DNA from 2 places in the Streptomyces sp. NBC_01352 genome. Region 1 is predicted to be linked to the other one. Evidence: predicted binding sites of a transcription regulator. Region 1 holds the regulator's gene; the other holds the start of a gene.
What was found. The regulator HrcA, encoded in region 1, represses chaperone genes, less so after heat shock. The targets are predictions, from matches to a motif close to TTNGCACTCNGNNNNNCNGAGTGCNAA.
Positions count from the first base shown of each region.

Region 2: a site for HrcA is predicted at 9,651-9,677, ahead of groL (chaperonin GroEL). Genes of this name have one in related genera too.

Region 1 is NZ_CP108354.1:7,193,862-7,208,149, reverse strand. It holds gene OG252_RS33450 (adenosine deaminase) at 1-666, opposite strand, end outside; gene OG252_RS33445 (ribonuclease Z) at 687-1,592, opposite strand; gene OG252_RS33440 (histidine triad nucleotide-binding protein) at 1,599-1,952, opposite strand; gene OG252_RS33435 (S41 family peptidase) at 2,086-5,310, opposite strand; gene OG252_RS33430 (hypothetical protein) at 5,740-6,270, opposite strand; gene OG252_RS33425 (hypothetical protein) at 6,352-6,750, shown strand; gene OG252_RS33420 (VOC family protein) at 6,692-7,087, opposite strand; gene OG252_RS33415 (16S rRNA (uracil(1498)-N(3))-methyltransferase) at 7,111-7,851, opposite strand; gene OG252_RS33410 (nitronate monooxygenase) at 7,848-8,921, opposite strand; gene dnaJ (molecular chaperone DnaJ) at 9,249-10,388, opposite strand; gene hrcA (heat-inducible transcriptional repressor HrcA) at 10,389-11,405, opposite strand; gene OG252_RS33395 (MBL fold metallo-hydrolase) at 11,567-12,298, shown strand; gene OG252_RS33390 (DUF3097 domain-containing protein) at 12,330-13,136, shown strand; gene hemW (radical SAM family heme chaperone HemW) at 13,347-14,288, opposite strand, start outside.
Region 2 is NZ_CP108354.1:6,001,954-6,016,241, reverse strand. It holds gene OG252_RS28090 (IS607 family transposase) at 131-706, shown strand; gene tnpB (IS607 family element RNA-guided endonuclease TnpB) at 703-2,157, shown strand; gene OG252_RS28080 (hypothetical protein) at 2,257-2,742, shown strand; gene OG252_RS28075 (Uma2 family endonuclease) at 2,802-3,473, shown strand; gene OG252_RS28070 (hypothetical protein) at 3,473-4,042, shown strand; gene OG252_RS28065 (carboxylesterase/lipase family protein) at 4,050-5,612, opposite strand; gene OG252_RS28060 (metallophosphoesterase family protein) at 5,659-6,534, opposite strand; gene OG252_RS28055 (NADH:flavin oxidoreductase) at 6,562-7,692, opposite strand; gene groL (chaperonin GroEL) at 7,899-9,524, opposite strand; gene OG252_RS28045 (cold-shock protein) at 9,845-10,051, opposite strand; gene OG252_RS28040 (MoaD/ThiS family protein) at 10,483-10,758, opposite strand; gene thrC (threonine synthase) at 10,843-12,153, opposite strand; SAM riboswitch class I at 12,172-12,330, opposite strand; gene OG252_RS28030 (glucosyl-3-phosphoglycerate synthase) at 12,518-13,462, shown strand; gene OG252_RS28025 (alpha,alpha-trehalose-phosphate synthase (UDP-forming)) at 13,575-14,288, shown strand, end outside.

The sequences.
Region 1 (14,288 bases):
CGTCTCGTCCTCCATGCACCGCAGCCCGTGGTCGATCCGCTCGACGCCGAGTATGTCCAGGGCCTCGGTGATGTACTCCGGCGGCCCCTCCTCACCGGCGTGCGCCACGCGCCGGAGACCCAGGGCGGCGGCGGACTCGTACACCTCGCGGAACTTCACCGGCGGATGCCCGACCTCGGCCGAGTCGAGCCCGATGCCGACGATCCGGTCGAGATACGGCTTCGCCGCCTCCAGGGTCTCAAGCGCCGACTCGGCGGACTCGTCGCGCAGGAAGCACATGATCAGCTGCGTGGAGACGCCGTGCTCGGACTCGCTCTCTCCCAGCGCCCGCCACAGCCCTTCGACGACCGTCCCCATGGCGACCCCACGCGCCATGTGCGCCTGCGGGTCGAAGAAGATCTCCGCGTGCCGGACACCCTGCGCGGCGGCGCGGGCGAGGTAGGCGTTCGCCAGGTCCGCGAAGTCCTGCTCGGTGCGGAGCACGGCCATGAGCTCGTAGTACAGGTTCAGGAAGGACTGGAGGTCCTCGAACTGGTACGCCTTGCGCAGCTCGTCCGTGTCGGCGTACGGCAGCTCGACACCGTTGCGGGCGGCCAGCTCGAAAGCCAGCTCCGGCTCCAGGGTGCCTTCGATATGGAGGTGCAGTTCAGCTTTGGGGAGGGGCATCGAAGCATGGTACGGGGGTTTCACTGACGCTTCGGAACCGGCACCCTCTGCAGATCGTGCGCGACCGTCAGCTCCCCCTCGAACCCGGCGGCCCGCGCCTGCTGCTCGAACGCGTCCGGCTCGGAGTAGCGCTGGCTGAAGTGGGTGAGCACGAGGTGCCGCACACCGGCGTCCCGGGCGACCCGGGCCGCCTGACCTGATGTCAGGTGTCCGTGCTCGACGGCCAGTTGCTCGTCCTCGTCGAGGAAGGTCGACTCGATGACCAGCAGGTCGCAGCCCTCGGCCAGCGCGTACACGCCGTCGCACAGCCGGGTGTCCATCACGAACGCGAACCGCTGCCCGCGACGGGTCTCGCTGACGTCGTCGAGCGAGACACCACCGAGGACCCCCTCGCGCTGGAGGCGGCCGACGTCCGGGCCCTTGATGCCGTGCGCGGCGAGCCGGTCGGGCAGCATGCGGCGGCCGTCGGGCTCGATGAGGCGATAGCCGTAGGACTCGACGGGGTGGGAGAGCTTGCGGGCCTCCAGGGTGTAGCCGCCCGGTTCGGCGATCACCCCGTCCGCGCTCACCGGCGCCTCGACGAGCTCGACCGTCTCGCGGTAGGCGGTGGCGTACCGCAGCCGGTTGAAGAACCGCTGCCCGGAGCGCGGATAGTGGGCGGTCACCTCGTGCGGGACCCGGTCGAGGTTGATGCGCTGGATGACTCCGGCGAGGCCCAGCGAGTGGTCGCCGTGGAAGTGCGTGACGCAGATCCGGTTCAGGTCGTGCGCGGCGACCCCGGCGCGCAGCATCTGCCGCTGTGTGCCCTCGCCGGGGTCGAACAGGATGCCCTCGCCGTCCCACCGCAGCAGGTAGCCGTTGTGGTTGCGGTGCCGGGTCGGGACCTGGCTCGCGGTGCCGAGGACCACCAGTTCACGTACGGACACGTCGAGTTACCCGGGGGGCCACTCGAGGCCGCGGCCGCCGAGGACGTGCGCGTGGGCGTGCCAGACGGTCTGCCCGGCGCCGCTGCCGGTGTTGAAGATGATGCGGTAGCTCTCCAGCTTCTCGTCGTCGGCGACGGCCTGGGTCTCGCGCAGCACGTCGGCGGCGAGCTCCGGGGCGGCGGTGGCGAGCGCGGCGGCGTCCCGGTGGTGGGCCTTCGGGATCACCAGGACGTGGGTGGGCGCCTGGGGGTTGATGTCCCGGAACGCGACGGTCGTGTCGGTCTCACGGACGATCGTCGCCGGGATGCTCCCCGCGACGATCTTGCAGAACAGACAGTCGCCTTGCGGTTCCCCTGCCATGCGTGTGCCTCCTTCACGCCGGTGATCTCTTACAAGGGGCATGCTATCGAGGCGAGGTCCACCTCTTGTCCGACCGAGTCGGGTGGTGGGTGGGCACAGGCCGGGGGTCTGGGGGCGGAGCCCCCAGGGACGGTCACGGCAACGCGGGCGGAACCTTGGCAGGCGCCGACTCCAACGTCTCCAGCGCCAGCCGAACCGCCTCGTCCAACTGCATGTCCCGCCCCGCAGCGTGATCCTGAGGCCGCTGCACGACCTCGACGTCCGGGTCGACGCCGTGGTTCTCCACGCCCCACTCGTATCCCTCCAGCCAGAACGCGTACTTCGGCTGCGTGATCAGCGTCCCGTCGACCAGTCGGTACCGGCTGTCGATCCCGATCACCCCGCCCCACGTCCGCGTACCGACCACCGGCCCGATCCCCAGCGCTTTGATCGCCGCGTTGACGATGTCCCCGTCCGACCCGGAGAACTCGTTCGCGACGGCGACCACCGGCCCCCGGGGTGCGTCGTGCGGGTAGCTGTACGGCCGCATCCCGCGCGGCACGGCCCAGCCGACGATCCGCCGGGCCAGCTTCTCGACGACGAGCTGGGAGGTGTGCCCGCCCCGGTTCTCGCGGACGTCCACGACCAGCCCTTCCCGTGCCACCTCCACCCGCAGGTCGCGGTGGATCTGGGCCCAGCCGGGCGCCTGCATGTCCGGCACGTGCAGATACCCCAGCCGGCCGCCGGACTTCTCGTGGACGTACGCCCGCCGGTCCGCGACCCACGCGTGGTAGCGGAGCGGTTCCTCGTCCGCCGTCGGCACGACCACCGCGTGCCGTACCTCGCCCCCGCCGGACGGCGAGATGGTCAGCTCGATCGGCTTGCCCGCCGTACCGACGAGGAGCGGCCCTGGTCCGGTCACCGGGTCGACCGGCATCCCGGCCACCGCGACGATCGCGTCCCCGGCGCGCACGGCGACGCCCGGCGCGGCGAGCGGGGAGCGGGCGTCCGGGTCGGAGGTCTCGGTCGGGAGGATGCGGTCGATGACCCAAGTGCCGTCCGCATGGCGGGAGATGTCGGCGCCGAGCAGGCCCTGCCGGGGCCCGCCGCCGTGGCCGCCGCGCGGGACGACGTAGGCGTGCGAGGTGCCCAGCTCGCCCTGGACCTCCCACAGCAGGTCGACGAGGTCGTCATGGGTGGCGACCCGGTCCAGCACCGGACGGTAGCGGTCGAGGACGCCGGGCCAGTCGACCCCGTTCATGTCCGGGCGCCAGAAGTGGTCCCGCATGACGCGGCCCGTCTCCTCGTACATCTGCCGCCACTCGGCCGCCGGGTCGACCCTCTGCCGTACGCGGGTGAGGTCGACGGTGATGTTCGTGTCGCTGTCGTCGTCGTTCGAGGCGCGCCGGTCGCTGGGCACGACCTTGAGCCGGCCGTCGGTCCACAGCAGGACCCGCTTGCCGTCGCCGCTGACCTGGAAGTGGTCGGCGTCGGCGGCGAGGTGCTCGATGCGCTGCTGGGCGAGGTCGTAGCGCTCCAGCTCGGTGTGCGGGTCCGGGTCGTCCGGGGTGGCCCGGGAGGAGCCGAGGACACCGCGCACCGGGTGCCGCAGCCACAGCACGCCGTCCTTCGCGGCCCGAAGGTTGGAGTAGCGGGCCGCCTCCACCGGGAACGGCACGATCCGGTCGGCGAGGCCTTCGAGGTCGATGCGGGTGGCCGGGGTGCCCTCGCTGTCGGGCGTCTCGTCCTTGTCGGGGGCCTCGAAGGGGCGGCCGTGCCGCTGCGGGCCGAACGGCGAGGGCGTGGTCGCGGCCAGCGTGATCAGGTGCGGGCGGTCGCCGACCACGAAGGCCAGGTCGAAGACGTGCTCGTCGTAGACCGGGTCGAAGGAGCGGTTGGAGAGGAAGGCGAGGTGCTTGCCGTCGAGGGTGAACGCCGGGGCGTAGTCCCGGAACCGCAGCGGGGTCGCCTCGGTGACGGACAGGTCGGTGGTGTTGGCGAGCCGCAGCTGGCGCAGCGGGCCGGGGCCGGGGTGCGACCAGGCGAGCCAGGCCGAGTCGGGCGAGAAGACCAGCCCGGAGACGTCGCCCTCCTCGCTGCGGTCGACCTCGCGGACCTCGCCGGTCTCGCGTTCGACGAGCAGGACGCGTCCGTCGTGCGCGGCGACCGCGGCCCGGCTGCCGTCGGGTGCCATGGCGAGCCCGAGGACGCGGCCCAGCTGTCCGGCGGCGAGCCGGCGCGGGGTGGCGCCGGGCGCGTGGCCGGTGGCGGGCGCGAACTCCAGGGCGTCGTCGCCCTCGGCGTCCGTCACCCACACCACCCATTCCTCGCCCTCGGCGCGGAAGGTGCGCGGCAGCCGGGCCCGTACGCCGGGTTCGGCGGAGAGTGCGCGGGCCGGTCCGGCGCGGTGGGTCACCCAGTGCACGGCTCCGCGCACGGCGACCGCGCTGCCGCGCGCGGTGTGGTCGGGGGCGGCCGACCCGAACCAGCGGGTGGCGTTCACCGTGAACGGCTGCCGGTCGGTGTGCTGCCCGCCGAGCCGTACGTCGAGGCGGCGGGGCTCGGCGCCGTCGAGGTCGTCGAGGATCCACAGTTCACCGGCGGAGGAGTACACGACCCGGGTGCCGTCCCCGGCCGCGTGCCGGGCGTAGTAGCCGTCGAGTGGGGCGTGCCGCCGCAGGTCGGAGCCGTCGGCGAGGGAGGAGTACAAGGCGCCGACGCCCTCGTGGTCGGACAGGAAGGCGATCCGGTCCCCCGTCCACACGGGGTACTCGATGTTCCCGTCCAGGTCTTCGTGCAGCCGTACGAACTCGCCGACACCCTCCCCGTCGCGGACGTCCCTGTCGATCCACAGCTTGCCCGCCGTACCGCCCCGGTACCGCTTCCACCAGGCCGCCTCGCGTCCCATCGGCGCGGACAGCAGGACCGTGCCGGGACCTCCGTGGGCGACATCGCCTACGGGTCCGTAGGGCAGGGTCGTGGCCGGGCCTCCGTCGAGCGGGATCGCGCGGGCCCAGCTGCGGCGCAGGCTCGCCTGGCCGTAGGTGCTGAGCGCGAGGACCTCGCCGTCCGCGGTCCAGCCGCGCACCTGGGTGCGGGAACTGCCCCAGTGGGTCAGGCGTTTGGCGGGGCCGCCGTCCACCGGGGCGATGTGCACCTCGGGGGCGCCGTCGCGGGTGGAGGTCCAGGCGACGGTGGTGCCGTCGGGCGAGATGCGGGGGTGGGTGACCGGCACGTTGTCGGCGCTGACCCGCCAGGCCCGGCCGCCGTCGAGCGGGGCGAGCCACACGTCGTCCTCGGCGGTGAAGGCGACCAACTCGCCGTGCAGGTGGGGGAACCGGAAATACGCTGAGGCTGCGGCGGTCGCTGACTGTGTCACCCGATCACCCTATGCACGCCCGGCGACAGGGGACAGGGGGGCCGGGGAATGTAGACGAGGACGGTTTAACTCGATCGTATGATGGTCGACTTACGGGCTTGCGGCGTCCTGGTCCGTTCGGGCTACGGTGATCGTGTGATCTGGGACGCCGGGTACGGCGCCAGCGTGCGGGGCCCCCGCTCCACCGGAGTGATGGTTCAGGGCCTCCCCGTCGCCTCTGGCTGTACCCATCTGGCCAGGTCGTGAGGGAACCGGCCTCCCGGGATCGGACCACGGACACGATCCGTGTCGCTGCCCCGGGGTCGAGTACGCCGGGGACCAGTGCGCCCAAGACCGTTCGGGGCGTGCGGCTGAGCAGACTCACTCCTGCTCAGTCCACAGGGACGGTTTGAAGCAGGTTTGGATCACGCGACCGCCCCGGACGGCGGCTCACTTGCCGTCCGGCCAGCACTGGGGCGCCTTCTGGCAGTAGACGGTCTTGGTGACGGTCACCGTGACCGTCGGCCCCGGCTGGTCGGGGTTGTTGACGGGCGGGGTGGTCCGCGCGTTGCAGTTCCCCAGCCCCTCCACGTGGAACCACTCCTTGCCGTCGATCTTCGCGGTGAGGTCCCCGCGCACACACGCACCGCTGACCGCGCGGGTGACCTTGCCGGTGACGGTGATGTCCTTGCCGTCGTCGGTCTCGCCCTCGCAGTCGACCTCGGCGACGGCGTTCTCGGTGGCCGTGGGCGTCGAGCCGCTGTCGCCGTACGAGGCCGTGCAGTTGAGCCAGCGCACATCCGCGTTCTGCCGCTCCAGCTCGTCCGTCACGGTCTGGTCGGTCGTGTACGCCACGGTCGCGGAGTTCAGTCCGCTCGGATCGCAGGCGACCGTCCCGCCCACGGCGAGCACGCCCAGCACCACCGCAGCCGCCACCCGCCGCCCGCGCGGCCGACGCCGAATCCTCCTCAACGCCCCCATGCGCGGCAGCCTGCCACCGTCCCGGCCGTCGCGGTAGAGCGCATATGGCCACCCCGCGCGCCCCACCTCTACCGTGGACGGATGCGCAAGCAACACAGCCCGCGAAGGCTCGTCGTGGACGAGCGGACCGTCTACCTGTGGACCGTCCGCCACCGGCACGGCGACGGCGAGCCCTGCCGCGAGACCCTCAGCCTGAACCGCGACGGCATCCGCACCCGGATCGTCTTCCGGTCCGGCGAGGGACGCGACGCCGGCGGCGGCTACCCCGGCCACTCGGGCGGCGTGAGCGACGCCCACGGCCACTACGCCAACCTGAACGAACCCGGCGTCGTACGCGCCCTGGTCGACGAGGCGTCGAGGCGCGGACTGCTGTCCGGCGGCGGCGAGTTGGACGGCTGGGACCTGCTGCCGGCCGTGGCCGTCAGCCGCGCAGCAGCAGCCACTCCTGAAGCTCCACCAGGTTGCCCTCCGGGTCCTTGAGGTGCGCGACCCGCATCCGGTCGGTCATCGCGGCCGGTCCGTACAGCAGGGTCGCCCCGCGAGCGGTGACCTGCGCGCAGTATGCGTCCAGGTCATCGACGCGCAGCACCACCAGGGAGCGGTGGCCGGTGGCCCCGTCGCCCAGCTCGTCGCCGAGGACCGCGGACATCATGTCCCGGTCCTGGAGGGCGATTCCCGCGGAGCCGACGGCCGGGCTGAACTTCTCGTACGGCCCCTCGGTCGCCCCCGACTGCGGCTTCAGGCCGAGGACGTCGGCGTAGAAGCGGTAACAGGCGGCGAAGTCGCCGACGAGCAGGCGTACCTGGGCGAGTTCCATGAACCGTTCTCCCGAGGGCAGAGTCAGGACCAGCGGCCGGAGCGGCCGAGGAGCAGGGCGGTCGCGGCGGTCCCGGCGGTCGACGTGCGCAGCACGGTCGGCCCGAGCCGGTACGCCTTCGCGCCCGCCTCCTCGAAGAGCGCCAACTCCTCGGGGGAGACCCCGCCTTCGGGGCCGACGACGAGCACGATCTCGCCCTCGGCGGGCAGTTCGGCGGTGGCCAGGGTCTCCGCGCCGCTCTCGTGCAGGACGGCGGCGAAGTCGGCTTTGGCGAGAAGTGCCGCAACCTGCTTGCTCGTCGCTGCGTCCGCGACCTCGGGGAAGCGGACCCGGCGGGACTGCTTGCCGGCCTCGCGGGCGGTGGCCCGCCACTTACCGAGCGCCTTCAGACCGCGGTCGCCCTTCCACTGCGTGATGCAACGGGAGGCCGCCCAGGGCACGATCGCGTCGACGCCGGTCTCGGTCATCGTCTCGACGGCCAACTCGCCCCGGTCGCCCTTGGGAAGAGCCTGCACGACGGTGATGCGGGGGGACGGCGCAGGTTCCTCGGCGACGCCCGTCATGTGGACGATCAGCCGGTCCTTGCCCTCGGTGCCGACCACGTCGCACTCGGCCCAGCGCCCGGCACCGTCGGTGAGGACGAGGCTCTCCCCGGCCCGAAGCCGCTTGACCGAGACGGCGTGCCGCCCCTCGGGGCCGTCGAGAACGTACTGTCCGCCGCCGCCCGCGTCGAAGTGCTCGACGACGAACACCGGCGCCGTCACAGCGCCCCGCCTCGCGACAACGCTGTCCTGGCGGCGCCGAGTTCGGCCGCCAGCACCTCCACCAGCTGCCCGGCGGGCAGTTCGCGGGCCATCCGGAACCCCTGCCCAGCCCACAGCGCCATGCCCTGCGCGTCGCCCGCCTTGGCGGCCGCCTTGCGCAGCGGCGAGGTCAGGTGGTGGATCTCCGGGTAGGCCGCGGGGGCGTACGGGCCGTGCTCGCGCAGGAAGCGGTTGACCAGCCCGCGGGCCGGGCGGCCGGAGAAGGCGCGGGTCAACTCGGTACGCACGAAAAGGGGGTTGGTCAGTGCCTGCTTGTGCACGGCGCTCGCGCCGGACTCGGGGGTGGCGAGGAACGCCGTGCCGAGCTGGGCCGCGCTCGCGCCCGCGGCCAGCACGGCGGCGATCTGGCTGCCGCGCATGATGCCGCCGGCGGCGACGATCGGGATGGCCACGGTCTCGCGGACCTGCGCGATCAGGGAGAGCAGGCCTATCCCGGAGCCGTCGGTCTCCGGGATGTCACGGTGCGTGCCCTGATGGCCGCCCGCCTCCACGCCCTGCGCGATCACCGCGTCGGCACCCGCCCGCTCCACGGCGAGGGCCTCCTCCGCGGTGGTCGCGGTGACCAGGGTGAAGGTGCCGGCCCGGCGCAGCGACTCCAGGACGTCCGGGCTCGGCACACCGAAGTGGAACGACACCACCGGCACCGGGTTGTCGAGCAGCACCGCGAGCTTGGCCTCGTAGCCGTCGTCGCGGCCGCTCTCCGGGTCGCCGAGCTCGGTCTCGTACCAGGCGGCCTCGCCGGCCAGCTGGTGGGCGTACACGTCGACGGCGGCCGGGTCCGCGTACTCCGGCTGCGGCATGAAGAGGTTCGCGCCGAAGGGGCGGGCCGTGAGGCTCCGCAGCTGCTTGATCTCCTGATACAGGCCGTCGGCCGTCTTGTACCCGGCAGCGAGGAACCCCAGCCCGCCGGCCTCGGACACGGCCGCGGCGAGCGTCGGCACGGAGACGCCGCCCGCCATGGGGGCCTGCACGATCGGATAGGGGAAGAGATCGGTCAGTGCGGAGGACATGACGGCATGTTGTCACGTCCCCCGAACAAGTCCGAATCGAGCGTTCCCCTTGGCATACGCCAGCTGCAACCAGCCCGTCCGGCGCGCATCCAGCCCGTCCGGCGTTTGAGGACGAGGCCCTTCGGGCCGACAGGGGGGTCTGGGGGGCGCAGCCCCCCAGGGACGGGAAGGGTAGGGCGGCGGGGGCGAAAAATGCCGCCCGCAGCCACCCCGTCAGCGACCGTTGAACGCATCCTTCAACCGCGAGAACAACCCTTGCTGCCCCGGCTGACTGTGTCTGCCCGGGGGACAACCCCCGGACCCCCGGCAGCCCTCCCTCAGCGCGCGTCAGCGGCCATTGAAGGCGTCCTTCAACCGCGAGAACAACCCCTGCTGCCCCGGCTGGAACTGCCCCAGAGGCCGCTCCTCGCCCCTCAGCTTGGCCAGCTCACGCAGCAACCGCTCCTGCTCGGGATCCAGCTTGTTCGGGGTCTGGACCTCGACGTGGACGATGAGGTCGCCGCGCCCGCCGCCGCGCAGGTGCGTGACGCCACGGCCGTGCAGCGGGATCGACTGGCCGGACTGGGTGCCCGGGCGGATGTCGACCTCTTCCAGACCGTCGAGGGTCTCCAGCGGGACCTTGGTCCCGAGGGACGCCGCGGTCATCGGCAGCGTGACCGTGCAGTGCAGATCGTCGCCGCGCCGCTGGAACTGCGAGTGCGGCAGCTCGTGGATCTCGACGTACAGGTCACCGGCGGGACCGCCACCGGGCCCGACCTCGCCCTCGCCGGCGAGCTGGATGCGGGTGCCGTTGTCGACACCGGCGGGGATCTTGACGGTGAGGGTCCGGCGGGACCGTACCCGCCCGTCGCCGGCGCACTCCGGGCACGGCGTCGGGACCACCGTGCCGAAGCCCTGGCACTGCGGGCAGGGGCGCGAGGTCATGACCTGGCCCAGGAAGGACCGCGTCACCTGCGACACCTCACCGCGGCCGCGGCACATGTCACAGGTCTGCGCGGAGGTCCCCGGCGCCGCGCCCTCACCACTGCAGGTGGTGCAGACGATCGCCGTGTCGACCTGGATGTCCTTCGTGGTGCCGAAGGCCGCCTCGTCGAGCTCGACCTCCAGCCGGATCATCGCGTCCTGGCCGCGCCGGGTGCGCGAGCGCGGACCCCGCTGGGACGCCGTACCGAAGAAGGCGTCCATGATGTCCGAGAAGTTCCCGAAGCCGCCCGCGCCGAAGCCGCCCGCGCCACCGGCGCCGCCGGCCTGCGAGAGCGGGTCGCCGCCGAGGTCGTAGACCTGCTTCTTCTGCGGGTCCGACAGCACCTCGTAGGCGGCGTTGATCTCCTTGAACCGCTCTTGGGTCTTCGGATCGGGGTTGACGTCCGGATGCAGCTCGCGTGCGAGCCGCCGGAAGGCCTTCTTGATCTCTTCCTGCGACGCGTCGCGGCGCACGCCGAGAACGGCGTAGTAGTCCGTGGCCACTTACGACTCCGCCAGGATCTGTCCGACGTACCGTGCCACTGCGCGTACCGCTCCCATCGTTCCCGGGTAATCCATGCGGGTCGGTCCGACCACGCCGAGCTTGGCGACTGCCTCGCCGCCCGAACCGTAGCCGACCGACACCACCGAAGTGGAGTTGAGTCCCTCGTAGGCGTTCTCGTGACCGATGCGTACGGTCATGCCCGAATCCCCCGCCTCGCCAAGGAGCTTGAGAAGCACGACCTGCTCCTCCAAGGCTTCCAGAACGGGCCGGATGGTGAGGGGAAAGTCATGTCCGAAGCGGGTGAGATTGGCGGTGCCGCCGATCATCAGCCGCTCCTCGTTCTCCTCGACGAGCGTCTCCAGCAGAGTGGAGAGCACCGTCGAGACGGTGCCGCGGTCCTCGGTGTCGAAGCCCTCTGGCAGGTCCTCCACCAGCTGCGGCACATCGGCGAAGCGGCGACCTGCGATCCGGCTGTTGAGCCGTGCCCGCAGATCGGCCAGCGACGCCTCACCGAACGGCGCCGGGCAGTCGACCATCCGCTGCTCGACCCGCCCGGTGTCCGTGATCAGGACGAGCATCACGCGCGCGGGGGCCAGCGACAGCAGCTCGACGTGCCGCACCGTCGACCGCGTGAGCGACGGGTACTGCACGACGGCGACCTGCCGCGTCAGCTGCGCGAGCAGCCGTACGGTCCGCGCCACGACGTCGTCCAGATCGACGGCGCCGTCGAGGAAGTTCTGGATCGCGCGCCGCTCGGGCCCGGTCATCGGCTTGACGCCGGCCAGCTTGTCGACGAACAGCCGATAGCCCTTGTCGGTCGGGATCCGCCCCGCGCTGGTGTGCGGCTGGGCGATGAACCCCTCGTCCTCCAGGGCCGCCATGTCGTTACGCACGGTCGCCGGGGAGACACCGAGGTTGTGCCGCTCGGTGAGCGCCTTGGAGCCGACCGGCTCCTCGGTGCCGACGTAGTCCTGGACGATGGCGCGCAGCACCTGAAGCCTGCGTTCACTCAGCATCGCGCACACCTCCAGAAAGTCGACCCCTCGGCGCCCCGCCTGGCACTCGTCACTTCCGAGTGCCAACCCACCCCGGCCAGTGTACGGCTGTCGGGTACGCCCGGGGCAAGGCCGGGCCTGCGAGGTCGTGCCCGAGGAGGCTTCCCCGCTAGCGTCGCGGTATGACGGTGACTTGGGAAGAGCTGCGGTGGGAGCGGCTGGCCCCCGGGGTCGGCCGGTGCCGGCTTCCGGTCTGGGACTGCACGGTGGGGCTGGTCGTCGGGGCGGGCGCGGCCCTGCTGATCGACGCCGGGTCGAGCCTGGCGGAGGGGGTGCGGCTGCGGGCGCAGGCGGAGGAGCTCGCCGGCCACCGTGTGACCCATCTCGCGCTCACCCACCCCCACTTCGACCATGTCTTCGGGGCGGCGGCGTTCGCGGGGGCGGAGGTGTTCGGCGCGGTCGGCATCGACACGGTGTTCACCGCCCGGCACGGCCGCGAGGAGCTGCGCGCGGACGCGGTGGGCAACGGCCTCGACGCGCACCTGGCCGACGAGGCGGTCGACGCCCTGGCCCTGCCCCGCCATCACGTCTTTGGCGAGTGGACCCTCGACCTGGGCGGCGGCCGCCAGGTCCTGCTGGCGAACGTGGGACCGGCGCACACGGCCCACGACCTCGTGGTGCTCGTCCCCGGCTCGCCGGAGGTGGTCTTCTGCGGTGACCTCGTCGAGGAGTCGGGCGAACCCCAGGCGGGCCGGGACGCCGTACCGTCCCACTGGCCGGCCGCCCTGGACCGGCTGCTGGACCTGGGCGGCGAGGACGCGCTGTACGTGCCCGGTCACGGAGCGGTGGTGGACGCGGCGTTCGTACGGGCGCAACGGGACGCCCTGGCGGACCGCTTCGGCGTGTCGCTGTGACCGCCGCCGAGCTCCTCCTATCGTCATCCGAATGCGCCAGTACACTCCGGACCTGACCCCGCCGTGGAAGAAGCCCAAGCCGGCCCCAGAGGTCCCGGCCGAGCCCGGCCTGGTGGTCGAGGAGCCGGGGACGGGCTTCTGCGGTGCGGTGATCCGCTGCGAGGCGGGCACGGTCACCCTGGAGGACCGCTTCGGCAAGCACCGCGTGTTCCCCCTGGAGCCGCGCGGCTTCCTCCTGGAGGGCCGGGTGGTGACCCTCGTACGCCCCACCGGCCAGGCTCCGGTACGCCCCGCCCGCACCGCCTCCGGTTCGGTCGCCGTCCCCGGCGCCCGCGCGCGCGTGGCCCGCGCCGGGCGCATCTACGTCGAGGGCCGGCACGACGCCGAGCTGGTCGAGAAGGTGTGGGGCGACGACCTGCGCATCGAGGGCGTGGTCGTGGAGTACCTGGAGGGCGTCGACGACCTCCCGTCCATCGTCGAGGACTTCGCGCCGGGGCCGGATGCCCGGCTGGGGGTCCTGGTGGACCACTTGGTCCCGGGCAGCAAGGAGTCCCGTATCGCGGCGGCGGTGACCAGCGAGCACGCCCTCGTCGTCGGCCACCCGTACATCGACATCTGGGAGGCGGTGAAGCCGTCGGCCGTCGGAATCGAGGCGTGGCCCCGCGTCCCGCACGGCCAGGACTGGAAGACGGGCGTGTGCCGGGCACTGGGCTGGCCGGAAAACACGGGCGCGGTATGGCAGGCGATCCTGAAGCGGGTGGGCTCCTACCGGGACCTGGAGCCGGAGCTCCTGGGCCGAGTGGAGGAACTGATCGACTTCGTGACGGCCCCGGAGTAGGGCTACGCGCCAGGGTTTTCGCCCCCGCCGCCCCTACCCGTCCCGTCCCTGGGGGCTGCCGCCCCCAGACCCCCGCCTTCGGCCCGAAGGGCCTCGTCCTCAAACGCCGGACGGGCTGAAAATCAGCCCCTCCGGCGTTTGAGGAGCGGGGTCTGGGGCGGAGCCCCAGAAGGATGGGACGGGTAGGGGCGGCGGGGGCGAAAAAACCCCTCAGTCCACCAGGTCCCTCACCACCGCGTCCGCCAGCAACCGCCCCCGCAGGGTCAGCACCGCACGCCCCTCCTCGTACGGCCCCTCCTGGAGCAGCCCGTCCGACAGGGCCCGGCGTGAGGCCGCGAGCCCCTCCTCCCGCAGCAGCGACAGCGGCACCCCCTCCCGCAGCCGCAGCTCCAGCAGAATCCGCTCCACCCGGCGGTCCTCCTCCGACAGGAGTTCCCGACCGGCGCCCGGGGAGCGCCCCGCCGCCAGCGCCGCCGCATACGCCCCCGGATGCTTCACGTTCCACCAGCGCACACCCCCCACGTGGCTGTGCGCCCCCGGCCCCGCACCCCACCAGTCGGCACCACGCCAGTACAGCTCGTTGTGCAGGCAGCGCCCCGCGTCCGAAGTCGCCCAGTTCGACACCTCGTACCAGTCGTACCCGGCCCTCGAGAGCATCTCCTCGGCGATCAGATACCGGTCCGCGTGCACGTCGTCGTCGGTCATCGGAACCTCGCCCCGCCGGATCCGACGAGCCAGCTGCGTGCCCTCCTCGACGATCAGCGCGTACGCCGACACATGGTCCGGCCCGGCACCGAGCGCGGCTTCCAGGGAGGCCCGCCAGTCGTCGTCCGACTCCCCGGGCGTGCCGTAGATCAGGTCGAGGTTGACGTGCGAGAACCCCGCCGCACGCGCCTCCGCCACGCACGCCTGGGGCCGGCCCGGCGTATGCGTCCGGTCCAGCACGCGCAGCACGTGCTGCTTGGCGCTCTGCATGCCGAAGGAGACCCGGTTGAAGCCGCCCTGGCGAAGCGTCGCCAGGTAGCTCGGATCCACCGACTCCGGGTTCGCCTCCGTCGTCACCTCCGCGTCCGCCGCGAGCCCGAACTCGTCGCGGATCGCCCCCAGCATCCGTACGAGGTCCCCCGCGGCCAGCAGCGTGGGCGTACCGCC
Region 2 (14,288 bases), 1.2 Mb from region 1:
CGAGCCCTCTTTCTGAGGAATGGGTGGAGGGCCCCAACCCGCCCTCCCACCCCGCGTGTGTGAAAGCTGCTACAGATTTTCTAGTCATTCATAGTCATCCCTAGTCGTGTGTCTCACGTAACTTGCTCTCGTGAAGCTTTCGGAGTGGGCCCGTCAGCAGGGCGTGAGCTACCAGACCGCCTGGCGGTGGGTGAAGGACGGGAAGATGCCCGTCCCCGTTCACCAGGCGCCGTCCGGGACGTGGTTGGTCGACGAGGTCGCCGTCCAGCCGTCCGGGCGTGTGGTGGCGTACTGCCGCGTGTCGTCCGTTGAGCAGAAAGCCGATCTTGAGCGGCAGGCCGCCCGGGTCGTGTCCGGCGCGAACGGCCTGGGCCTGGCCGTCGCTGAGGTGGTCACCGAGGTGGGATCCGGGTTGAACGGGCGGCGCCGCAAGCTGCACCGGCTGCTGTCCGACCCGCAGACGGCGGTGATCGTGGTCGAGCACCGCGACCGGCTGGCCCGGTTCGGCGTCGAGCACCTGGAGGCCGCGCTGTCGGCGTCCGGGCGGCGCCTGATCGTCCTCGACCCCACCGAGACCGCCGATGACCTGGTAGGCGACATCACCGAGGTGCTCACCTCCATGTGCGCCCGCCTGTACGGGCGGCGGGCAGCGAAGAACCGGGCCGCCCGCGCGGTGGCCGTAGCGACCGGCGAGGCCGCCGAGTGAAGAAGTTCCGGCCGCAGTCCGGGTTCGTGGTGCAGGCGTACCGCTTCGCAGTGGACCCGAACGCCACCCAGGAGCATGCCCTGCGCTCGCACTGCGGCGCGGCGCGTGCCGCCTACAACTGGGCCGTCGGCTGGGTGACCGCCTCCTGGTGGCAGCGCCGCGCGGAGGAGTCCTACGGCATCGGCGAGGCCGGGCTGACCAAGTGGCGGCCGTGGTCGCTGCCCGCGCTGCGGAAGGCGTTCAACGAGGCCAAGCACACCGATCCGAGGTTCGCCGCCTGGTGGCAGGAGAACTCCAAGGAGGCGTACTCCACCGGCCTGGCGAACGCGTCGGCCGCGTTCGACAACTACGCGAAGTCCAAGAACGGCAAGCGGCGCGGCAAGCGGATGGGTGCGCCGCGGTTCAAGTCGAAGCGCAAGGCGCGCCTTGCCTGCCGGTTCACCACCGGCGTGATCCGCGTGGACGCTGACGGCCGTCACGTCACCCTGCCCCGGCTGGGCACGATCCGCACCCACGAGCCCACGGCGAAGCTCCTCGCCCGTGTCCAGGCCGGGACGGCCCGGATCCTGTCCGCGACCGTGCGGCACGAGCGCGGACGCTGGTTCGTCTCGTTCCAGGCCGAGATCAAGCGGGACCTCGAACGCGTGGCGCGGCCGGACGTGGCGGTCGGGATCGACCTGGGGGTGAAGACCCTCGCGGTCATGGCCGACAGCACCGGCGAGATCCGCACCATCGCGAATCCCGGGCACTACAACCGGGCACGCAAGCAGCTGCGCCGCGCCTCCCGCGTCGTCTCCCGACGACGCGGCCCCGACCGGCGGACCGGGCAGAAGCCGTCGAAGCGGTGGGAGAAGGCCAACGCCGCCCGCAACAAGGTGCATCACCGGGTGGCCAACCTCCGCGCGGACGCCCTGCACAAGCTCACCACCGCCGTGGCGGCCGAGTACGGCACGGTCGTGGTCGAAGACCTCAACGTCGCCGGGATGCTCCGCAACGGGCGTCTCGCGCGAAGGATCGCCGACGCCGGCTTCGGGGAGATCCGCCGCCAGCTCACCTACAAGACCCGCCAGCGCCACGCCACCCGCACCATCGCGGCGGACCGCTGGTACCCCTCCTCGAAGACCTGTTCCGGGTGCGGCGCGGTGAAAGCCAAACTGCCGCTGCATGTGAGGACCTACCAGTGCGACGCCTGCGGTCTGGTCATCGACCGGGACGACAACGCCGCACTCAACCTCGCCGCGCTCGCGGCAGCCGCAACAACTGGTACCGGAGTGGCCGGAGACCAGGACGCCCAAGCGGTGTCGAAGCCTCGTGGAGCCGACCAGAAGACCCGCACCACCCGCCCCCGCCGCAAGGCGGAGGCGGGGCGGGCAGGTGGCGCAACCCTGCCGCACCAGCGGCAGACGGAAGCGAGAGACCGTACTCAAGCCGAAGCCCTCACGCTCTGGTGACGAGACGGACCTTCCGAGCGGAAACGTCCGGAATGCTGAGACCTGACTACGGTCTCGGCAACGGCTTGACCTACGAGATCGAAGGAACAGTTCGATCCCATGGCTGACGCCCAGCGCACGCTCTCCCAGCCCGCGCACGCTCTCTCCCACCCGATGGCCAGTCCGGGTTACGGAAAACGCTACGCCCCCGACCAACGCCCCCGCACCGCGACCGACTTCGCCCGCCTCGCGCCTCTCGTCACCGACTGGTACGCCCGAGGCGCCACTGACGCGGACGTAACCCGAGCCCTGACCAACGGCCTGCCCACCCCGGTCCATCACCCGGCTGACCTGATCCACAACCGTCTCACCACCAAGCTCCCGCCGGAGAGGCCCACCCCACGCCCCCTCCGCGTCCTGGAGTGCGCCAAGTGCGGAGTACCGGGCCGCCCGGAGGCCCTGCCCGGCGGCATCTGCGGCGCGTGCCGGGGCGAACGCGCTCCTGCTCAACCCAGTACGCCCCTGCCGGCACCCGCGATCCACGCCCGCGCGGCCGAGATCCGCACCGCGATGTCCCAACGACGCCGAGAGAAGGCACCCACATGACGGCTCCTACGGTCCGCCGACACCACGCCCGGGCAGGATGGAGGGGAGGAGGCAACACCATGACCCCTGGTACCGCTGAACGCCCGCAGATGCCCATCGAGGACTTCGAGGAACTGGCCAGTGTGGCCCCGGAGCACGTGCGGCTGGAGTTCGTCGACGGGCGGGTCCGCACGAAGGACCCCCTCAGTGTCGAGGACTTCGAGGAACTGGAGCGCCGGGCGCCGGAGACCGTCCGGCTTGAGTACGTCAACGGAAAACTAGAGGTCAAGGCGATGCCGGACGGCAACCACCGCTCGATCCATGTCTGGCTGGTGCGCCAGTTCCTGCTCCAGCGGCCCGATCTGGACCTCGTACCGGAATCCGGCGTCAAGGCTGAGGCCTACCGCAAAGGACGCGCCCGCACGGACGCCGCTCTCGCACCGGTGGACCACTTCCGAGGCCACGGCGAGTGGTCCGAGACCGATGGCATTCTCCTGGCTCTTGAAATCACCTCCCACGACCGCGACACCAACAAGCGCGACCGCATCGACAAGCCCATCGGCTACGCGGAAGCCGACATCCCCGTCTACCTCCTCGTCGACCGCGACAACAACACCCTCACGGTCTTCAGCGAGCCGAAGGACGGTCGCTACCACCAGTCCGTCTCCTACCCTTGGGGAGACACGGTCCAGCTGCCCTCCCCCGTCGACATCACCCTCGACACCGAAAAACTCAAGGACTACGCGGACTGATGAACCACGCCCAGCTCACCGCCCTGGGCCGCGCCCTCCGTCTCCTCGGGGAGCACGGCGAGGCCCTCACCGGGGACACCCCGGACACCCGGCTCCATGAGGTCAAGGCCGATCTCAAGCGGGCCCTGGATCTGCTGCAGGACAGCGTCACCGGGGCCGCGCCCTCCACACGATGCCCCGAGCACCCCAACGGGCCCGTCGACGAGAACGCCCACGATCTCTGCCTGCTCTGCGAGACCCGGCGCCGCGCGGCCCGCCGCTCGGAGTACAACGGGCCCTCCGCGCAACCGCACCCCACCGATCCCACGCCCTCGCGGTACGGCGTACGCGAGGACCGGCCGCAGCCCCAGCAGCGGTGGCTGCCGGAGCTGTGGAACGGACAGGCGTGGCAGTTGTGCGGGACCCCGCGCCGGGACCGGCACGAGGCCGAGCTCTATCTCGCCGCCCAGCGGCGCGGGCCGAGGGCCGCCATGGCCTACCGGCTCGTGCACGAGTTCACGGACTACGAGGTGCTGCGGGTGTGGGGCACCCCGGTCCACGTCGATATCGAGCCGCTCGGGAACCTGTAAGGCACGCTTACGTCAACAGTGGCATCGGCGCGAACTCGTACCCCTCCCACAGCCGCCTCGACGCCTCCTCCGGATACGCCCTGACCTGCGGCTCGGCGTCCATGACCTGCACCAGCCGCCGCTGCGTGTCGTACGCCGGCCAGCCCGGGTCGCCCGTCCTCGCGAACGCCGTCCAGGACTCCCGGAAGCGGGACGACAGCGCCCGCCCCTCCGGCGGGACCTCTCCGCCGGGGAACAGCATGATGCCGAGGTCGGCGGCGAACGTACCGAAGAGCAGCGGGATGTCCAGCGCGTGGCAGGCACCCAGCGCGCCTCCGCCGCCCGGCGCCGTCCAGGTCAGTTCGTAGACGTGGGCGCGGCCGCCGCCCGCGAGCTGGGCCTCGGCCAGGTGGTGGCTGGGCATGCCGAAGAGCCAGTCGGTCTGGACGCGTTCGAACAGTTCACCCGGCGAGGCGTCCGGGAAGGCCGCACGGTAACCGTCCTCACCGACCTCCCCCGTCTCCCCCGGCGCGAACAGCCGCAGTGCCCACCGCGCCTGCTCCTCCGTGATGTTCCCCAGCTGCCCGCCCATCGCCAGGAACAGCCGGAACTCGTCCCGGTTGTGGCCGACGACCAGCTCCACGTCCCGGCCCGCCCCGGCCGCCAGCGCCTGCCAGGGCGTGACCGGCAGGACCTCGCCGTCGACCACGGGAGAGAAGGGGGTGAGCGTCGGGGCGGCCCGGCCCCACCTGTCCAGGTACTGCATCATTTTCCCGCCCAGCGCCTCGCCCGCGGCGGGGAGTGTGCGCGGGTCCACGCTCGACAGGTCCGCGACCGTCGGCCGCAGCCCCGCCTCCCCCGCGATCGCCGTCGCGATGTCACGGGCCAGGGCGTCGGAGAAGTACGTGCCGGGCACGCTCTGGGCGATGGCCCGCCGGAACAGGCCGGTCGCGCTCGGCATGGCCAGCAGGGCTGCCACCGATCCGGCGCCGGCCGACTCGCCGAAGACGGTCACCTGGCCGGGGTCGCCGCCGAACGCCGTGATGTTGTCCCGTACCCACTGGAGCGCGGCGACCTGGTCGAGCAGGCCGCGGTTGGCGGGGGCACCCTCGATGCGGGCAAAGCCCTCGATGCCGACGCGGTAGTTCAGGGAGACGACCACCACGTCACCGTCGTGCGCGATGTGCCGGGCGTCGTAGCCGGGGCTGCCGGCGTGGCCGAGCTTGTAGGCGCCGCCGTACAGCCACACCATGACCGGGCGGTGGGCGGCCGGGTCCGGGTCGGGCGTCCAGACGTTGACCGTCAGCCAGTCGTCGCCCAGGGGGACGTCCAGGCCCTCGGCGCCGCGGCCCAGGAAGGCCGCCTCCTGCGGGGGCGGCGGGCCGAAGGCGTACGCGTCGCGTATGCCTTCCCACGCCGGGGCCGGGCGGGGCGCCTGGAAGCGTGCCTCCCCGACCGGCGGCGCGGCGAACGGGATACCGCGGAAGACGGTCAGCCCGTCCTCCCGCCTCCCGCGCACCACCCCGCCTTCGGTACGGACCACAGGCGGGGCGGAGTCGGTCGTGGGGTCTCGGGGCTCGGTCGTCGTCATCGTCGGCGCGCTCCTCGCTGATCGTTGCCTGCGAGAATGATTGCCCTTAACCATGATCCCGAACAAGCGATCGCACGCGCTCCTCCCCCAGCTCGTACACCGTCTCGTGCGCCTGCGGGTCGCGTGCGTGGAAGGTGTGGAACAGCGGGCCGGTCGCTCCGCCCAGCTCCACGAGGGAGGCCGAGGCACCGCGTACGGCCCGTTCCGTCCCGGGCGCGGTCGTGAGGTCGATGCGGTTGACGACTCCCGGGGTGACCCAGACCGGCACGGACGCCAGGAAGCCGAAGAGCTGGAGGTGGAAGTGGCCGGTGAGGACGACCCGGACGTCGGTGCCCTGGATGACCGCGGCCAGCTCTTCCGGGTTGCGCAGGCCGAAGACGCGCTGCGTCTCGACGTCCAGCGTGATCGGCGGATGGTGGAAGGCGAGGATCGTGCCCTGAGGCGCGGGCCTCCTCAACAACGCCCGCAGCCAGTTCAGTTGGGCGCGGCTCAGATGGCCGTGCACCTTCCCCGGCACCAGCGAGTCCAGCGTGATGAAACGCCACCCGCCGACCGTGCTCATGGCCGCCCGCTCCGACACCTCGGGCTCCGGGACCGAGTCGGACTCCAGGACGGACTCGGGCTCCGGGTGCCCGCTGCCCAGCACCGTGCCGAAGGCCACCCGCTCGTCATGGTTGCCGGTCGTGTAGAACACCGGCGCGCCGAGACCTCGGGCGAACTCCCCCACCAGTTCCTTCAGGGCCGTATACGCCTCCACCGCCCCGTCGTTGGCGAGGTCTCCGGTGACGACGACCGCGTCCACGCCCCGTTGGTGCCGGAGTTCGGCGAGCATCAGGCGCAGGGACTCGGTGGCGTTGACGCCGTGCTTGTTGGGGGCGTCGGTGCGTTCCAGATGGGTGTCCGAGAGATGCAGTATCCGCATCTCTCGAACACTAGAGGGACTCGGAGATCAGCTCAGGGTCTTCAGCGCCGCCGCGTCGTACGGCTTCAGCTCGTCGAAGCGGTCGGCGAGGACCTTCGCCGCCCACTCCGGGTCCTGGAGCAGCGCGCGGCCCACGGCGATCAGGTCGAACTCCTCGGCCTCCAGGCGGTCGAGCAGGTCGTCGATGCCCTTGACCGGGGCGCCCTCGCCCTGGAAGCCCTTGAGGAAGTCGCCGTCGAGGCCGACCGAGCCGACGGTGATGACGGGCTTGCCGGTGAGCTTCTTGGTCCAGCCGGCCAGGTTGAGGTCCGAGCCGTCGAACTCGGGGAGCCAGTAGCGGCGGGTGGAGGCGTGGAAGGCGTCGACGCCGGCCGCGGCGAGCGGGGCGAGGATCGACTCCAGCTCCTCGGGGGTCTCGGCGAGGCGGGCGCGGTAGGCCTCCTGCTTCCACTGGGAGTAGCGGAAGATGACCGGGAAGTCGGCCGAGACGGTCTCGCGGACCGCCGCCACGAGCTCCTCGGCGAACCTGGCGCGGGCCACCGGGTCGCCGCCGTAGGCGTCGGTACGGCGGTTGGTGCCGGACCACAGGAACTGGTCGACGAGGTAGCCGTGGGCGCCGTGGATCTCCACGCCGTCGAAGCCGATGCGCTCGGCGGCCGCGGCGGCCTCGGCGAACGCGCCGATGACGTCGTCCAGGTCCCGCTGGGTCATCGCCTTGCCGGTGGGCTCGTCGGCGCCGAGGCGCAGGCCGGAGGGGCCGACGGCGGGGGCGTCGGCGTAGGGCGGCTGGCCCTGCTCGCGCACCATGCCGATGTGCCACAGCTGCGGCACGATGGTGCCGCCCGCCGCGTGCACCTCGGTCGCGACCTTCGCCCAGCCCGCGAGCTGCTCCTCGCCGTGGAAGCGCGGGATGCTGTCGCTCTGGCCCGCCGACTCGTGTCCGACGTAGGTGCCCTCGGTGACGATCAGGCCGACGCCCGCGGCGGCGCGGCGCGCGTAGTACGACGCCACGTCCGCGCCCGGGATGCCGCCCGGGGAGAAGGCGCGGGTCATGGGCGCCATCGCGATGCGGTTCGGGACGGTGAGGCCGTTGATCGCGGTCGGCCGGGAGAGGATGCGGGCCGCGCGGGAGGTGGACTCGGCGGTGGGGGCAGTCACGTGGGGAGCTCCAATTGACCAGGCGGTATGTGCATACGCATGTACGGTACTCAGGTCCCAACCGACCCACCGCCCCACGGCATTCCACCTGTGCTGTGATCCCGGACACGCCCGAGGGCGGTACCTCCTGTCTCCAGGGGGTACCGCCCTCGGCGTCGTACAGCGTGAACTGTCGTACTGCGATGAACTCGCGATCCTCGGAAGGATCAGAAGTCCATGTCACCGCCCGGCATGCCGCCGCCGGCCGGGGCAGCGCCCGCCTTCTCCGGCTTGTCGGCGATGACGGCCTCGGTGGTGAGGAACAGCGCGGCGATGGAGGCGGCGTTCTGCAGGGCAGAGCGCGTCACCTTCGCCGGGTCGATGATGCCTTCGGCGATCATGTCGACGTACTCACCGGTCGCGGCGTTCAGGCCGTGACCGACGGGCAGGTTGCGCACCTTCTCGACGATGACGCCACCCTCGAGACCACCGTTGACGGCGATCTGCTTGAGCGGGGCCTCCAGGGCGAGCTTCACGGCGTTGGCGCCGGTCGCCTCGTCACCTTCGAGGTCCAGCTTCTCGAAGACCGAGGAGGCCTGGAGCAGGGCCACGCCACCACCGGCGACGATGCCCTCCTCGACGGCCGCCTTCGCGTTGCGAACGGCGTCCTCGATGCGGTGCTTGCGCTCCTTGAGCTCGACCTCGGTCGCGGCACCGGCCTTGATGACGGCCACGCCGCCCGCGAGCTTCGCCAGGCGCTCCTGGAGCTTCTCGCGGTCGTAGTCGGAGTCGCTGTTCTCGATCTCGGCGCGGATCTGGTTGACCCGGCCCTGAACCTGCTCGGAGGAGCCGGCACCGTCGACGATGGTGGTCTCGTCCTTGGTGATGACGACCTTGCGGGCACGGCCCAGAAGGTCGATCGAGGTGTTCTCCAGCTTGAGGCCGACCTCCTCGGAGATGACCTCGCCGCCGGTGAGGATGGCGATGTCGTTCAGCATCGCCTTGCGGCGGTCACCGAAGCCCGGAGCCTTGACGGCGACGGACTTGAAGGTGCCACGGATCTTGTTGACGACCAGGGTCGACAGGGCCTCGCCCTCGACGTCCTCGGCGATGATCAGCAGCGGCTTGCCCGACTGCATGACCTTCTCGAGGAGCGGGAGCAGGTCCTTGACGGAACCGATCTTGGAGTTGGCGATCAGGATGTACGGGTCGTCGAGCGACGCCTCCATACGCTCCATGTCGGTCGCGAAGTACGCCGAGATGTAGCCCTTGTCGAAGCGCATACCCTCGGTGAGCTCAAGCTCGAGACCGAAGGTCTGGGACTCCTCGACGGTGATGACGCCTTCCTTGCCGACCTTGTCCATCGCCTCGGCGATGAGCTCGCCGATCTGGGTGTCGGCGGCGGAGATGGAGGCCGTGGAGGCGATCTGCTCCTTGGTCTCGACGTCCTTGGCCTGCTCGAGCAGGGCACCGGAGACGGCCTCGACGGCCTTCTCGATACCGCGCTTGAGGGCCATGGGGTTGGCGCCGGCGGCTACGTTGCGCAGACCCTCGCGCACGAGCGCCTGGGCGAGCACGGTCGCCGTGGTCGTTCCGTCGCCGGCGACGTCGTCCGTCTTCTTGGCGACTTCCTTGACCAGCTCGGCGCCGATCTTCTCGTACGGGTCCTCGAGCTCGATCTCCTTGGCGATGGAAACACCATCGTTGGTGATCGTGGGCGCGCCCCACTTCTTCTCGAGGACGACGTTGCGGCCCTTGGGGCCAAGGGTGACCTTGACGGCGTCGGCGAGCTGGTTCATCCCGCGCTCGAGACCGCGCCGTGCCTCCTCGTCGAACGCGATGATCTTGGCCATGTGAAGTGGTCCTCCCGGACAGGGGGTGGATTTCTCCGGACCGCGCTGGCGCCCGCGACGGACGGCCTGCCTGCCTCGTGGTTCCTTGCCCCACATGGCCTGCGGGCCTCACCGACCCGGTCCTCGTTGTCACTCTCACCTTCAGAGTGCTAACGCCAATGATTAGCACTCGCCCCTGTCGAGTGCAAGCGCCTCTCGGAGGTCGGCACCGCGGCGCGGACCCGGCGCCGGACATGCCGAAGGGCTCGTAACCCATGACTCCCCATGGGATACGAGCCCTCCGAAGAACAGAAGAACGTCGCTGTCAGTCGGCGCGTGCTTCAGCCGGTCGCCAGTCGGACCATGTCCGCCTGCGGCCCTTTCTGGCCCTGCGAGATCTCGAAATCAACCCGCTGGCCTTCCTCCAGGGTGCGGTAGCCGTCCATCTGAATCGCGCTGTAGTGGACGAAAACATCCGCACCACCGTCGACCGCGATGAAGCCGTACCCCTTCTCCGCGTTGAACCACTTGACGGTGCCCTGAGCCATGCCTAACTCCCCTATTACTGGCCCTTGCACAGATCCACACTTCGCGGATCCGGGTCAGACCTCACCCCCCACATGGTTGGGGGCGTGCGCCGGAACGCGTCGACCGCGGCCGAATGTATCTGTCCAACTGCCGTCTGCAACAGGTCAATCGGACGAGAATTCTGGACGCGCACGGTCCGGAATGTGGTGAGAATTCACCCGAATTCAGGGCAAGTCGGGCCCCACAAAAAGCACAAAAGCCGCGAAAGAAGCACACACTTTGGCTACTTCTTGTCGGGTGCAAGGTTGAATTCAAGGGCTTACGACCCGCAGGTCGGCATCGCGTTCCCCAACTGTACCGCGCTCAACCACATTGAATTGCCCCCTCCGCTTCTCTCACGGAGGGGGCAATTCGTTGAACTCTCAGTTACCGACGTTACCGACGGTAATGATCAGCCTCCGGCGACGGCCGGAATGATGGACACGCCGGCACCGTCCGGGGTCGCGGTCTCCAGTCCCTGCTCGAAGCGGACGTCGTCGTCGTTCACGTACACGTTGACGAACCGACGCAGCTTGCCCTGGTCGTCGAGCACACGGGCGGCGATACCGGTGTGGTTCTTCTCCAGGTCACTGATGACCTCGGCGAGGGTGCCCCCCTCGGCGGCGACCTCGGCCTTGCCGCCGGTGTAGGTGCGCAGGATGGTGGGGATGCGGACGGTAACGCTCACGATGTGACCTCCGGTCAGGTAAGCGCCCTGAAGGGGCGCGGGGAACTGCGCGACCAGCCCCCACTGGCCCGCAGACGAACGCAACTACGCGAGACCAGCCTCACGGAACGACTCCAGGTTCGGGCGAATCGTCGCAGTAAGCCCCGTACCCGCCACCGCATCCAACGTCTTCAGCCCGTCGCCGGTGTTCAGCACGACCGTGGTCAACGTCGGGTCCAGCAGCCCGTTCTCGATCAGCTTCTTCGCGACGCCGACCGTCACACCACCGGCGGTCTCCGCGAAGATGCCCTCGGTCCGCGCGAGGAGCTTGATCGCGTCGACGACCTGCTCGTCGTTGACGTCCTCCACCGCACCGCCCGTACGCCGCGCGATGTCGAGGACGTACGGCCCGTCTGCCGGGTTGCCGATGGCCAGCGACTTGGCGATGGTGTTCGGCTTCTGCGGCCGCACGACGTCGTGCCCGGCCTTGTAGGCGACGGACACCGGCGAGCAGCCCTCGGCCTGCGCACCGAAGATCTTGTACGGCTTGTCCTCGACGAGTCCGAGCTCGATCAGCTCCTTCAGACCCTTGTCGATCTTCGTGAGCTGCGAGCCGGAGGCGATCGGCACGACCAGCTGGTCCGGCAGCTGCCAGCCGAGCTGCTCGCAGATCTCGTACGCCAGGGTCTTGGAGCCCTCGGCGTAGTACGGCCGCAGGTTGACGTTGACGAAGCCCCAGCCCTCGCCGGCCGGGTCGCCGATCAGCTCGGAGCAGAAGCGGTTCACGTCGTCGTAGTTGCCCTCGATGCCGACGAGCTCGCCGCCGTAGATCGCGGCCATGACGACCTTGCCCTGCTCCAGGTCGTGCGGGATGAACACGCAGGAGCGGAAGCCGGCGCGGGCCGCCGCGGCGCCCACCGCACCGGCCAGGTTGCCCGTGGAGGAGCAGGAGAGGGTGGTGAAGCCGAAGGCGCGGGCGGCCTCGATGGCCTGGGCGACGACGCGGTCCTTGAAGGAGTGCGTCGGGTTGCCGGAGTCGTCCTTGACGAAGAGCTTGCCGGCGTCGACACCCAGCTCGCGGGCGAGGTTGTCGGCCTTGACTAGCTTGGTCCAGCCGGGGTTGATGTTGGGCTTGTCCGCCACGTCGGCCGGGACGGGCAGCAGCGGCGCGTAGCGCCAGATGTTCGCGGGTCCCGCCTCGATCTGCTTGCGGAGCTCCTCCGTGTCGTATGCGGAGAAGTCGTACGCGATCTCGAGCGGGCCGAAACACTCCTCGCACGCGAAGACCGGGCCGAGGGGCACGCGGTGGCCGCATTCGCGGCAGCTGAGCGCTGCGGCGGGGCCGAGGTCGACGGGGGAGTCCGCGGGGACGTTCGCGGTGGTGTCCGTGGTGCTTGCAACAGTCTGCGCAGCCATGTGAGGCGAGGCCCTTTCTCCTCATCTTCCTCACGACGCATCTCGCCGTGAGACGGATTTGGCACCTTCCCTAGCCGGGGAGCCTCGCAAAAACGATCGTCACTGATCGCCACGAGACCGGCTGGAGGGTTGCCGGGGCTTCATCGGGCCGTATCCCTCTGCCCCTCTGGATGAGCGGTATGTAGTTGTTGATCGTTGAAACGGAACGCCGACCCCGACATGCGATGGTCATCAGCGTTGTTCAAGACTGTAACCGAAGGCCAGGACAGTTGAGATAGCCGTCCGAACCGCGAGATGGATCACATGTTCCACCAAGAGGCATGGATCACACGCTCGCCGAGAGAACGCAGAGGAGCCGCGCACCGTGCTGAATGAGGTCGAGCGTTGGCTGAGCACTCGCTCCTGGTCTAAGACCGATCGCCCGCTCCACAAGATCCTGGCAGCGAAACGCGCCACGCGACAGTCGGTCAGTGTCGTGCTGCCCGCGCTCAACGAGGAGGAGACGGTCGGTGACATCGTCGCCGTGATCCGTCACGACCTCATGCAACAGGTCCCGCTCGTCGACGAGATCGTCGTCGTCGACTCGGGATCGACCGACCGCACCTCCGAGGTGGCAGCCGCCGCGGGGGCCCGGGTCGTCCACCGCGACGACATACTCCCCCGCATACCGATCGCCCCCGGCAAGGGCGAGGTGCTCTGGCGCTCGCTCCTGGCCACCAACGGCGACATCATCTGCTTCATCGACGCCGACCTGAAGGAGTTCTCCTCCGACTTCGTCTCCGGGATCGTGGGGCCGCTGCTCACCGAACCCGGGGTCCAGCTGGTCAAGGGGATGTACGACCGTCCCCTCGGCGGCGCTGCCGGTCAGGGCGGCCGGGTCACCGAACTGATGGCCCGCCCGCTGCTGAACATGCACTGGCCGCAGCTGGCCGGTTTCGTACAGCCGCTCGGCGGTGAGTACGCGGCCCGCCGCTCGCTCCTGGAACAGCTCCCCTTCCCGGTGGGCTACGGCGTGGAGCTGGGCATGCTGGTCGACGCCCTGCACCTGGTGGGCCTCGACGCGCTCGCCCAGGTCGACGTCGGGGTGCGCAAGCACCGCCACCAGGACGGCCAGGCACTGGGCCGCATGTCCGCCGCGATCTACCGCACGGCCCAGCTCCGGCTGGCCCGCGGGCACCTGATCCGTCCCTCCCTCACCCAGTTCGAACGGGGCGAGGACGGCTTCGAGCCGCGCACCTACTCCGTGGACACGGAGGAGCGGCCGCCGATGGTGGAGATCGCGGAGTACGCGCATCGAAAGGTCGCCTGACCGGGTGTGTTCCGGCGTCCGAGGGCCGTACGAAGGCCGTACAGGGGCCGTATACGGCCCTCGGAGCCGCCCGAACGTTTGATTGTTTCCGGGCCGGGCTAGGTTGTGGCGTATGGCTTCAACGCAGGCTGCTCGGAGTGCTGAGGTACTCGTCGCGTCCAACCGCGGCCCGGTTTCGTACGAGGTGCGCCCAGACAGCACGGGCGGCACGCTCCACGCCAAACGGGGTGGCGGCGGGCTGGTCTCGGGACTGTCCGCCATCGGGTCCGACGCGGGCACGCTGTGGGTGTGCTCGGCGCTCGGCGACGGCGACCGCGAGGCGGTACGGCGCGGCGTCGGCGAGCCGGGCGTCCGCATGCTCGACATCCCTGCCGACGTGCACGCCGACGCGTACAACGGCATCGCCAACTCCGTGCTGTGGTTCGTCCACCACATGCTGTACCAGACCCCGCTGGAGCCGGTCTTCGACGCGGAGTTCCGGCGGCAGTGGGCGTCGTACGAGACGTACAACCGCGCGTTCGCCGAGGCGCTGGCGGAGGAGGCGGCCGAGGGCGCGGCGGTGATGGTGCAGGACTACCACCTGTGCCTGGTGCCGGGCATGCTCCGCGAGCTGCGGCCGGACCTGCGGATCAGCCATTTCTCGCACACACCGTGGGCGCCGGCGGACTACTTCCAGCTGCTGCCGGACGACATCCGCTCGCGGCTGGTGTGGGGGATGCTCGGGGCGGACCGGCTGGGGTTCCTGACCTCGCGGTGGGCGCGGGCGTTCATGGACTGCGCGAACGGGATCGACCCCGAGCGGGTCACCGCGTACACCCCGATCCCG